Regions from separate parts of the Colwellia sp. Bg11-28 genome, predicted to be linked through region 2. Evidence: predicted binding sites of a transcription regulator. Region 2 holds the regulator's gene; each other region holds the start of a gene.

Region 1 (3,219 bases), on a different contig from region 2:
AGGGTAAAACCTTTTGCTAAAACTAATAAGCTCATAATGGTACTCGATAAATAGTCTGTAGATTTGATAAGCGCTAGTTTGCATTAATCCTCTATTTAAATATAATTAATAATAATTAACTATCATTAGCAAAACTTATGAAGGATTGTGTGAGATTATGGCAAATTTTGACTATAAACTGCTTGCTGCGCTGGCTGAAGTTATCGAACTACAAAGCTTCGAGTTGGCGGCACAAAAACTATTCATTTCACAATCAGCAATATCTCAACGCATTAAAGCGTTAGAAGAGCATGTTGGACAACCGGTTCTTATTCGTAATCAACCTATCGTCGCGACACCCGCAGGTGAACAATTACTAAGTCATTTTAAAAAAGTGAAACAACTTGAGCATGAGCTGGTACCACTATTATCTCCAGATCAGCCAATTAAGCCGATGAAAATCTCACTAGCGGTTAACGCAGACAGTATTGCTACCTGGTTTATTGATGCAATTACACCAGTACTTAAAAATCACTTAGTTGAGTTGAATTTAATTATTGAACATGAAGAGAGAACTTTAGATAAGTTACGAAGCGGCCAAGCTATTGGCGCAGTAAGCACTATTGAAAAACCCTTAAAAGGTTATCGCTCTTTCAAGCTTGGTGAGATGGAATATTGTTTGGTGGCCAGTAAAGCTTTTGCTAAAAAATACTTTCCGGAAGGGGTAAACCAAAACTCATTAAAGATGGCGCCAGCGATAAGTTATGATCATAAAGATGATATGCACGTACGTTATATTGCAAAACACTTTAACTTGGCAGCCAGTGAGTATTATTGTCATAGTGTTCGTTCATCAGAAGCGTTTATCCCGTTAGCGAAGCAGGGCGTTGCTTATTGCTTGATACCCAAATTGCAAATAGAGCAAGAGTTAATCGCGGGTCAATTAATAAGTTTATGCCCTGGTAAGGAATTAGTAGAGACATTATATTGGCACAGTTGGGTACTAGTAAAAGGGGTTAACAAAAAGATTTCAGAGCAAATTGTTAGTATTGGACGTGAAAAATTAGCACATTAGTATTGTCTATTAAATCGAAATATTCATGATTGATAAAGTACTGTGTAAACGAAGTTATATATCAGGATTAAAAGAGAGAAGTAACTTTTTCTGTTTGAATTATAAAAAGTTATTGTTACGCTTTTATTCTTTATATTTCAATTGATTAAAAGTAACGTTAAGTTAAATTTTTATTAAAAATAAAAAAAGTTGCAATAAAACTTGATACTGTACGAACTTACAGTATACTTGTCTCATCAAAACGAAATAACACAACTGCTCGCGGAGTAATCTATGAAAGACGATAAAGAAAAAGCATTATCAGCAGCCTTAGCCCAAATTGAACGTCAATTCGGTAAAGGTTCAATAATGAAGCTTGGTGATAATACCACCATGGATGTAGAAACTATTTCTACGGGTTCATTAGGCTTAGATATCGCCTTAGGTGCTGGCGGCTTACCAATGGGTCGAGTTGTTGAAATTTATGGTCCTGAATCAAGCGGTAAAACCACGTTAACTTTAGAAGTTATTGCTGAAGCACAACGCAATGGTAAAGTTTGTGCTTTTATCGATGCAGAGCATGCTCTTGACCCTGTTTATGCTGAAAAATTAGGTGTTAACATTGATGAGTTATTAATTTCTCAACCTGATACCGGCGAACAAGCTCTAGAAATTGTTGATATGTTAACGCGCTCTGGTGCTATCGACGTTATTGTAGTTGACTCTGTTGCCGCGCTTACACCTAAAGCTGAAATTGAAGGCGATATGGGTGATTCACATATGGGCTTGCAAGCACGTATGTTGTCACAAGCGATGCGTAAACTTACCGGTAATTTGAAAAAATCTAATACTATGCTTATCTTCATTAACCAAATTCGTATGAAAATTGGTGTTATGTTTGGTAGCCCAGAAACGACGACCGGTGGTAATGCGTTAAAATTCTACGCTTCTGTACGTTTAGATATCCGTCGTATTGGCGCGGTTAAAAACGGTGATGAAATCGTTGGTAATGAAACGCGTGTGAAAGTCGTTAAAAACAAAATTGCGCCACCGTTTAAACAAGCTGAATTCCAAATTTTATACGGTGAAGGAATTAACAACTTAGGTGAGTTAATTGAATTAGGCGTTAAGCATGAGTTTGTAGAGAAAGCAGGTGCTTGGTATAGCTGTAATGGTGAAAGAATTGGTCAAGGTAAAGCTAATGCTGCTAAATATTTAGATGAACATCCTGAAATGGCTAAAGATGTTGATACTAAATTACGCGATATGTTTTTATCAAAAACTGTTGTGGCAGAAGATAAATCAGAAGTAAAAGAAAAAGAAAAAGCATAACTGAATAATTAGCACGAGTTTTTGTTAATAACATTTAGCAAAAACTCAGCGAAAAAAAACGTAACCTTAGACGTAAGGTTACGTTTTTTTATGTCCGATAGTTTGTAGCATGTTACAAACTAATCAGAAAACTTTATTCGTGGTCGTGCCCACAACCACCTTCACTATGAACATGGCCATGTTCAAGTTCTTCAGCAGTGGCTTCACGTACTTCGATAACTTCAACGTCAAAGCTTAAGTCTAAGCCTGAAAGAGGATGATTACCGTCAACAGTAATAACATCATCTTGCACGTCAATAACAATAACCGTTTGCTCACCATCATCAGTTGTTGCACGTAGCTGGGTACCAAGAGCAAGATCTTCAACACCAGCAAGTACTTCCCTTGGTACCGTTTGTACATAATCATCATGACGTTCGCCGTAAGCTTGATCACAAGCAACAGCAACTTCAAATTTATCACCAGCTTGATGATCGACAAGGGCATCATCTAAGCCAGGGATTAAATATCCACTACCTTGGATAATAGCCATTGGTTTATCTTCGTACGAGCTATCAATTAAAGTGCCTTCACTGTCAGATACTGCATAGTGCATAACAACGACATTATTTTTAGCTATTTTCATGTTTCATCCTAATTTTTTAAAAATTTGAGTTTATTCAGCTGTAAGAGTTATTCAGCTATAAGGGTATAAGGTAATGTTTGATTTGTTACTACGGAATCAGCTTGAGAAGCAATGCGCAGTAGAGGCAAGTCACCATCATTCGCTAATATCGCTTGAATGACACAACTACCATCATCAGCTTGATAATGGGCGAGAATATCGCCAGCTTTTCGCCAGTTTTCACCTAATT
Region 2 (3,219 bases):
GAAAGAAGAATTTTCACGCCAACCAGCACTTTGAGCACGATTTAATTTCGTTTCACGCTCTAAATACGAGATTGCAAATAAAGCACCAAAGGTATCATCATTAAAGGTATCACTTATCAAAAGTGACGCTTGTGGGGAGGTCTCTTCACTATTACCATCATAAGTTGCTTTGACACTACCCGCTAATTTAAAACCATTAATAGCAAAAGGTTTCGCCGTTTCAATATTAACCGTGGCGCCAATACCACCTGACTGTACCGTCGCTGATGATGTTTTATGCACATCTAGGGTTTTTACCATTTCGGCAGCAAGCGTATCAAAACTAAAATCACGACCTGGATCTTCAGAGGCTTGTTGTCGACCATTAACAAGTACTGTATTGAATTGTGGACCAAAACCACGCACGGTGATTTTTTGACCTTCACCACCCGATCTATCTATCGAGACGCCAGTAATACGTTGTAATGATTCTGCAAGGTTAGTGTCCGGAAACTTGCCAATATCCTCAGCAGAAATAGAATCAACTACGCCACTAGCTTCACGTTTTGTGTCTAAAGCGCGACCAAGAGCGCCTCTAATGCCTGTAACGGTGATTTTTTCAACGTCTTTTTCAGCTGTTTTACTGTCTTCAGCATGCGCTTGGACTGAAGCTGTTGACGCTAAAATTGCAATAATTGCTGTCGATAATGTATTTTTTTTAAACATGTTATCTGTCTTCCCCAAATCATTTTTATTATTTATGGAAAGCAGACCTTGACCACTCAATGTTGCAACTAACTCCGTATCCTCAAGTAAAAGTTTAATGGCTTGTTCAATAGAATAATTGCCAGTTAACTTATTTGCCGTTATATCACTTACTTTATCAAGTGAGAAAATGAGCGTTAAGTCGGCTTGCTCTGCAAATTGAGTGAGCGATAGATCTGCTCTTTGCTGAGGAATATTGAACGAATAGGTATTACTTAATTCAGCACTTTGAACATATGGAGCACACGCTAAAGCGAGTGTTGCTGCTATGCTAGCTGAGTTAAATTTTCGTTGTTCAATAACCTCAACAGTAAGTTTTTCACTTACAAATATTAAAGACGATTGAACAAGTTTTTTCCGCCAGTGCATCGGTAACCTTTTGTTATTTTTAGTGCGTTAATGTAGCCAAACTTAAAATCATTCTGACAAAACTATATTATATTTACTAGTTAATAATCTATGTGCTGGATATAGATGATGAAAGCTAAATTATGGTCTGGTAATAAAAATAGGGCTATATAAACGAGTATATACTTGGTTAAATTTACACGTGTCAAACCACCCTGTTGTCAATTAATAGCTTACTAACCATAAACTTAATTATTAGTAGTCATGTTGATAATTCATATAAAGTCAGCTGTGAACAACAATATACTCTCATGAAAACATAGGTAGATAATCATAATGTGAGGTGATTTCTGCACGTAAACAATAATTAGTTAGATATACCTAAGCGGGGCTTGCCTTTCATCACATCCTGTATATACTACCAGTAATACTGTGTAAATTTACAGGCTAAAGCTATGATAGATTCAACTACCGAATTACGCCCACTGACTAAACGACAGCAACAGATTTATGATTTAATCAAAGCAAAGATTCAAGATACAGGCATGCCACCTACACGTGCTGAAATCGCTAATTTTTTTGGTTTCAAATCAGCTAATGCCGCCGAAGAACACTTAAAAGCTTTAGCAAAAAAAGGCTACATTGAAATGCTTGCAGGCACTTCTCGTGGCATTCGCTTGGTTGAAGAAATGCTTGAAGCAGAAGGTTTACCACTGATAGGGCGAGTTGCCGCCGGTGAACCTATTTTGGCGCAAGAGCATATTGAAGAACATTATAAAATGGATGGTAATTTATTCCATCCTGCTGCCGATTATCTCTTGCGTGTAAATGGCGAAAGCATGAAAGATATCGGTATTCTAGACGGCGACTTACTTGCTGTGCATCAAACTACTGAAGTACAGAATGGTCAAGTTGTTGTTGCCCGTGTTGAAAATGATGTCACCGTAAAACGTTTCAAACGTGAAGGAAATGTTGTCTATTTGCATGCAGAAAATGAAGACTTCTCTCCTATTAAAGTCGACTTAGCTAATCAAGAGTTTAATATTGAGGGTATCGCCGTCGGTATTATTCGAAGTGGACGTTGGATGTAATCCATCATAGCCACTGTTACAGCATTCGTCATATTTATTACCTAATTACTGCGTAATAAATATGGCGTTTTTATTTATCTTCAATATTTTCCTTTCTAAATTTCCACGTGATTTTCTGTAATTCTTAAATCCCTTTATTAGATTTAATCAAAGCTAGTCCCAGTAGAGCTCACACTCTCTTTAGAGCTATTACTCCATTGAATTAAATGGCTTTTTTATAATTCCTCAGTTATAAAATGTTTGACCTAGATCAATTTTTAGCGTAATTCTATAAATAGTAACGCATACAAAACGAACATAAAAAGAATAAAAAGACGTCTGTTTGCTAATCCTGTCACACTAGTTCACTAGTACTATGACTGATTACTCTTTTACGTCGATAATTAACTTGATCTCTAAATTATGTATATTCGTCATGAACCGTTCTATATAGCGCAACCGTGGCTAAACCGAGCTCTTGTTAGTTGATAAAAATAATAATAACAACAACAGATATTCAGTTCAGTGAGTTATGAAGTACATTGCTGCACATCTGTTCTCTATCATTGAAAAGAGGAGATGCCGTGTGGGGAAACATAAGCTAATTTGGCTAGTGTTGGTCAGCCTATTTGCCAATTCAGCCTGGGCAGAGACGCAGTTAAACCTAACTAAAGGGGTTACTGCCGTTAGTAGAGACGTATATGATTTACATATGCTAGTGCTCTATATTTGTACTGCTATCGGTATTTTAGTTTTTGGCGCTATGTTTTGGTCGATTGCTTTTCACAGAAAATCTAAAGGTGCAAAGCCTGCTGATTTTCATGAAAGTACTAAAGTAGAAATTTTATGGACAGCAATACCCATTGTTATTTTAATCGCCATGGCAGTGCCTGCTACACAAACACTGATAGCGATGGAAGACAATGAGAACTCTGATGTTACGATTCAAATCACGGGCTCGCAATGGAAATGGCATTACAAATACTTTGACCAAGATATTGAATATTATTCTGTGCTTTCCACCCCTCGCGAGCAATACCAAAACCAACAAGAAACT
Region 3 (3,219 bases), on a different contig from region 2:
GAGCGCTCGTTGGTGGTCGGGAAAGTGGATATGCCGGCTTTAATCGAGCACTTAATGCTAAGCGTCATATTGGTTCATTAATTAAACCAGCCATTTATGTTGCGGCACTTGAGCGTTATCAGCAATATAATTTTGCTACTATTTTAGATGATAAGGCGATTACCTTAAGAAATGGTACCGGTAAAAAGTGGCAACCAAAAAACTATGATGGGAAATATCGAGGGCAGGTTTCGTTAATTGAAGGGTTAGTCTTTTCACTCAATGTACCCACTATTAATTTGGGTATGAGTTTAGGTTTGGATAGCGTAGCCGATGCTATTAAAGCGTTGGGCTATCAGCAGAAACTTAAAATGCGTCCTTCTGTTTTATTGGGTGCAGTGAATATGTCGCCATTGGAAATCAACCAATTATATTTAGCGATTGCTAATAATGGTTATTACCAAAAGACCCATACCATCACCAAAATACTCTCATCAAATAACGAGACGCTCTGGCAAAAGCAGCAATCAAGCGAGCAACGTTTATCAAGTAATGCGGCCTATTTACTTGATTACGCTTTAGAAAGAGTCACCCAAGTGGGCACAGCTAGATCACTTACTTGGCGTTTAAATAACAAGAAAGTCGCGGGTAAAACAGGTACAAGTAACGCCTTACGAGATAGTTGGTTCATCGGTTATGACAGCAAGCATTTAATAACAACCTGGTTGGGTAAAGATAATAATAAACCAACGGGTTTGACGGGGAGTAGTGGGGCGTTACCTTTGTTCGCTGACTTCATAAATAAACAGGGCGTAGTAAATAAAGTTGAAGCTAAACCAGAAAGTATTGTGGTCACTCTTTTTGAGCAGCAAACGGGTAATGCAGTCACAGATAAATGCGCCAATACGGTGATCTATCCTGCGGTGCGAGACGGCATTGTAACTTCAAAGGACTGTTTACAAGAAAAAGAGGATAATAGGTCTTGGTTTGAAAGGGTTTTTGGCGAGTAGTGAGTTTTTAAGTTTACTGACCGTAAATATGAGCGCTCAATATTATCATGTTGAGCGCTCTTATTTAGTCATCATATTAAAAAGTTACTTGTACTTTTGTTAATGCTGCAACATCTGTAATGCGTACATTACCTAAACTTTTTTGTAATCTAGCTGCCGTTTTATCAGCACCATAGCTTTCTGCAAAGGTGATAACATCCTCACCGTTACACATTAATTTCAAAGCAACTGTTTTAGTTTTTAAGCGATAATATTTAGTTGTGCCTTTGAACTTTATAACACTATTGCTCTTAGCGGCTTTACAAACATCTATCAAGGCTTTTTCCATATAGGGAGTCATTGCTGCTTGGCTGGGTAAACTAATAGCTAATAAAGGTAAAGTAGCGGCAAGAGCAAGTAAGGTTTTTTTGAAAGTAGTCATGGTAGTTCTCCATAGGTTTATTTTATATCGTTAGTTTTTATTTGGCCCTGTTATGCAAGGCACACCATAATAGTGGACTCTTTTTAGTTAAAAGTTGTAACCATTTACCCAGAGGATGTAAGTAAAAATCAAGCGTTAAAACGTGTATATTCGCTAAGTGATTGATTGCCTTTTTATTCAGCAGAAAATGTTGTTTAATACTGACATTAATATTTACATTTGGTGATACATTGACATCTGAAAGTTGCAGTAGAGGCTATTAAACTTGCGATGATTAACACGTTTTTAAAGCTTCAATGATCTGGCTTATTGAAAGTAGTTATATTTAACTGTTTTTATATACAGTTTTAGTGCTAATTATGCTATTGTGATGAATATTATTTATGTAAACGTTAATTTTTTAACAGCGTTATGAGCCTTTAATTAGCTCAAAATGTAAGAATGGGGAAATCTAATGGCAGTTGAAAGTCGGTTTGTAGTAATTAGAAACGGGGTAGAGGCGAAAACATTTATGGATAAGAAATCAGCTGATGAATATGACAAAATGTTGGATATGGCTGATAACTTGAGCCAAATGTTCTCTCAATCTTCGGTAGAATTAAGCGATAATGCCAATGAAGAGTTGAGTATTTTCTTAGCACAACATCGAGAAGAAGTACTTGTCGCCTTATTAGCAAAAAAACCGACAAAAGCAATCATTAAAAAGTCAGTTGAAAAAGTAACTGATTTACCTATTGCTGAAATTGAAATAAAAAAGCCGGCGGCTAAAGCGAAAAAGAGTAAAGCAAAAGTAACGACCACCAAACTGAGCGAAGCTAGTTAAGTGAATATGATGTGTTGCGGTTAACATTCTATGCTTGAATATAAACTTATTCGCAGTAAGCGTAGGAAAACACTGGCACTGCAGGTTAAACATGGTCAAGTGACTGTGAGAGCCCCTCATTATGTTACATCAGCTTTTATTGATACTTTTATTCAAGAAAAGTCAGCTTGGCTGCGTAGCAAATTAGCTGAGCAACAAAAAACACCCGATTATTGTGACTTCAGTCAAGGTTCAAACTTGCTTTACTTAGGCGAGAAAGTCATTCTCAATATCTGTATAGCAAAAAAATCTGAGGTGTATTTTAGCCATCTTGTGATTGCTGAAATAGAACCAAAGAATTATCAAGAAATTACGACTAAGCAACTTAATGTTGCTATAAGTGAGAAAATTCATTCTAGGTTAATAAATCCTTTAGCAATATCTAAACAGATAAAAAAACAACTCGAAGTCTACTTTAAACAGCAAGCTGAACAGTTATTCAGTGAGCGCCTTGAAAGGATTAGTAAACAAATATCCTTGTGCCCAACAGCGATAAATATTCGTCAGTACCGTGCTCGTTGGGGAAGTTGTAATAATCGAGGTGAAGTAAATTTTAATTACCTCTTAATGATGACGCCTTTAACTGTTATTGATTATGTGATCGTTCATGAGTTATGCCACTTAGAGCATTTAAATCACTCTAAAGAGTTTTGGCACCTCGTTGAAAAATTCTGCCCAAACTATGATATTGCCAAAAAATGGCTTAATACTTATCAATCGCAATTACAGTGGCAAAACCCTCACTAAAGCCAACAAAAATTTGAAGAACAATGATCTTTGTCACAAACTTAGACAATATACCTACCCTTAACTACACTTTTTGCTGTTGCAATAAATTATAATTAATTCATAACTTTTTGTTATTTATTATTTAAATTTTAAAAGGCATTGTGATGAAAATTAATTTCGATAGCATTAAAATTATCACGGTTTATATCAGCTCAGCG

Evidence for each region. The regulator LexA, encoded in region 2, represses DNA repair genes until DNA is damaged. The targets are predictions, from matches to a motif close to TACTGTATNNNNATACAGTA.
Region 1: the regulator LexA is predicted to act here: its motif matches at 1,260-1,279, upstream of recA (recombinase RecA).
Region 3: the regulator LexA is predicted to act here: its motif matches at 1,738-1,757, upstream of CXF79_RS19305 (YebG family protein).

Annotation. Positions count from the first base shown of each region.
Region 1 covers NZ_PJBA01000018.1:276,021-279,239, reverse strand. The annotation lists gene CXF79_RS18555 (LysE/ArgO family amino acid transporter) at 1-35, opposite strand, end outside; gene CXF79_RS18550 (ArgP/LysG family DNA-binding transcriptional regulator) at 158-1,054, shown strand; gene recA (recombinase RecA) at 1,328-2,365, shown strand; gene CXF79_RS18540 (FKBP-type peptidyl-prolyl cis-trans isomerase) at 2,499-2,990, opposite strand; gene ygfZ (tRNA-modifying protein YgfZ) at 3,038-3,219, opposite strand, start outside.
Region 2 covers NZ_PJBA01000005.1:228,067-231,285, reverse strand. The annotation lists gene CXF79_RS06520 (TonB-dependent receptor) at 1-705, opposite strand, end outside; gene lexA (transcriptional repressor LexA) at 1,548-2,183, shown strand; gene coxB (cytochrome c oxidase subunit II) at 2,749-3,219, shown strand, end outside.
Region 3 covers NZ_PJBA01000018.1:455,411-458,629, reverse strand. The annotation lists gene mrcB (penicillin-binding protein 1B) at 1-989, shown strand, start outside; gene CXF79_RS19310 (DUF3718 domain-containing protein) at 1,066-1,410, opposite strand; gene CXF79_RS19305 (YebG family protein) at 1,865-2,233, shown strand; gene CXF79_RS19300 (M48 family metallopeptidase) at 2,264-3,019, shown strand.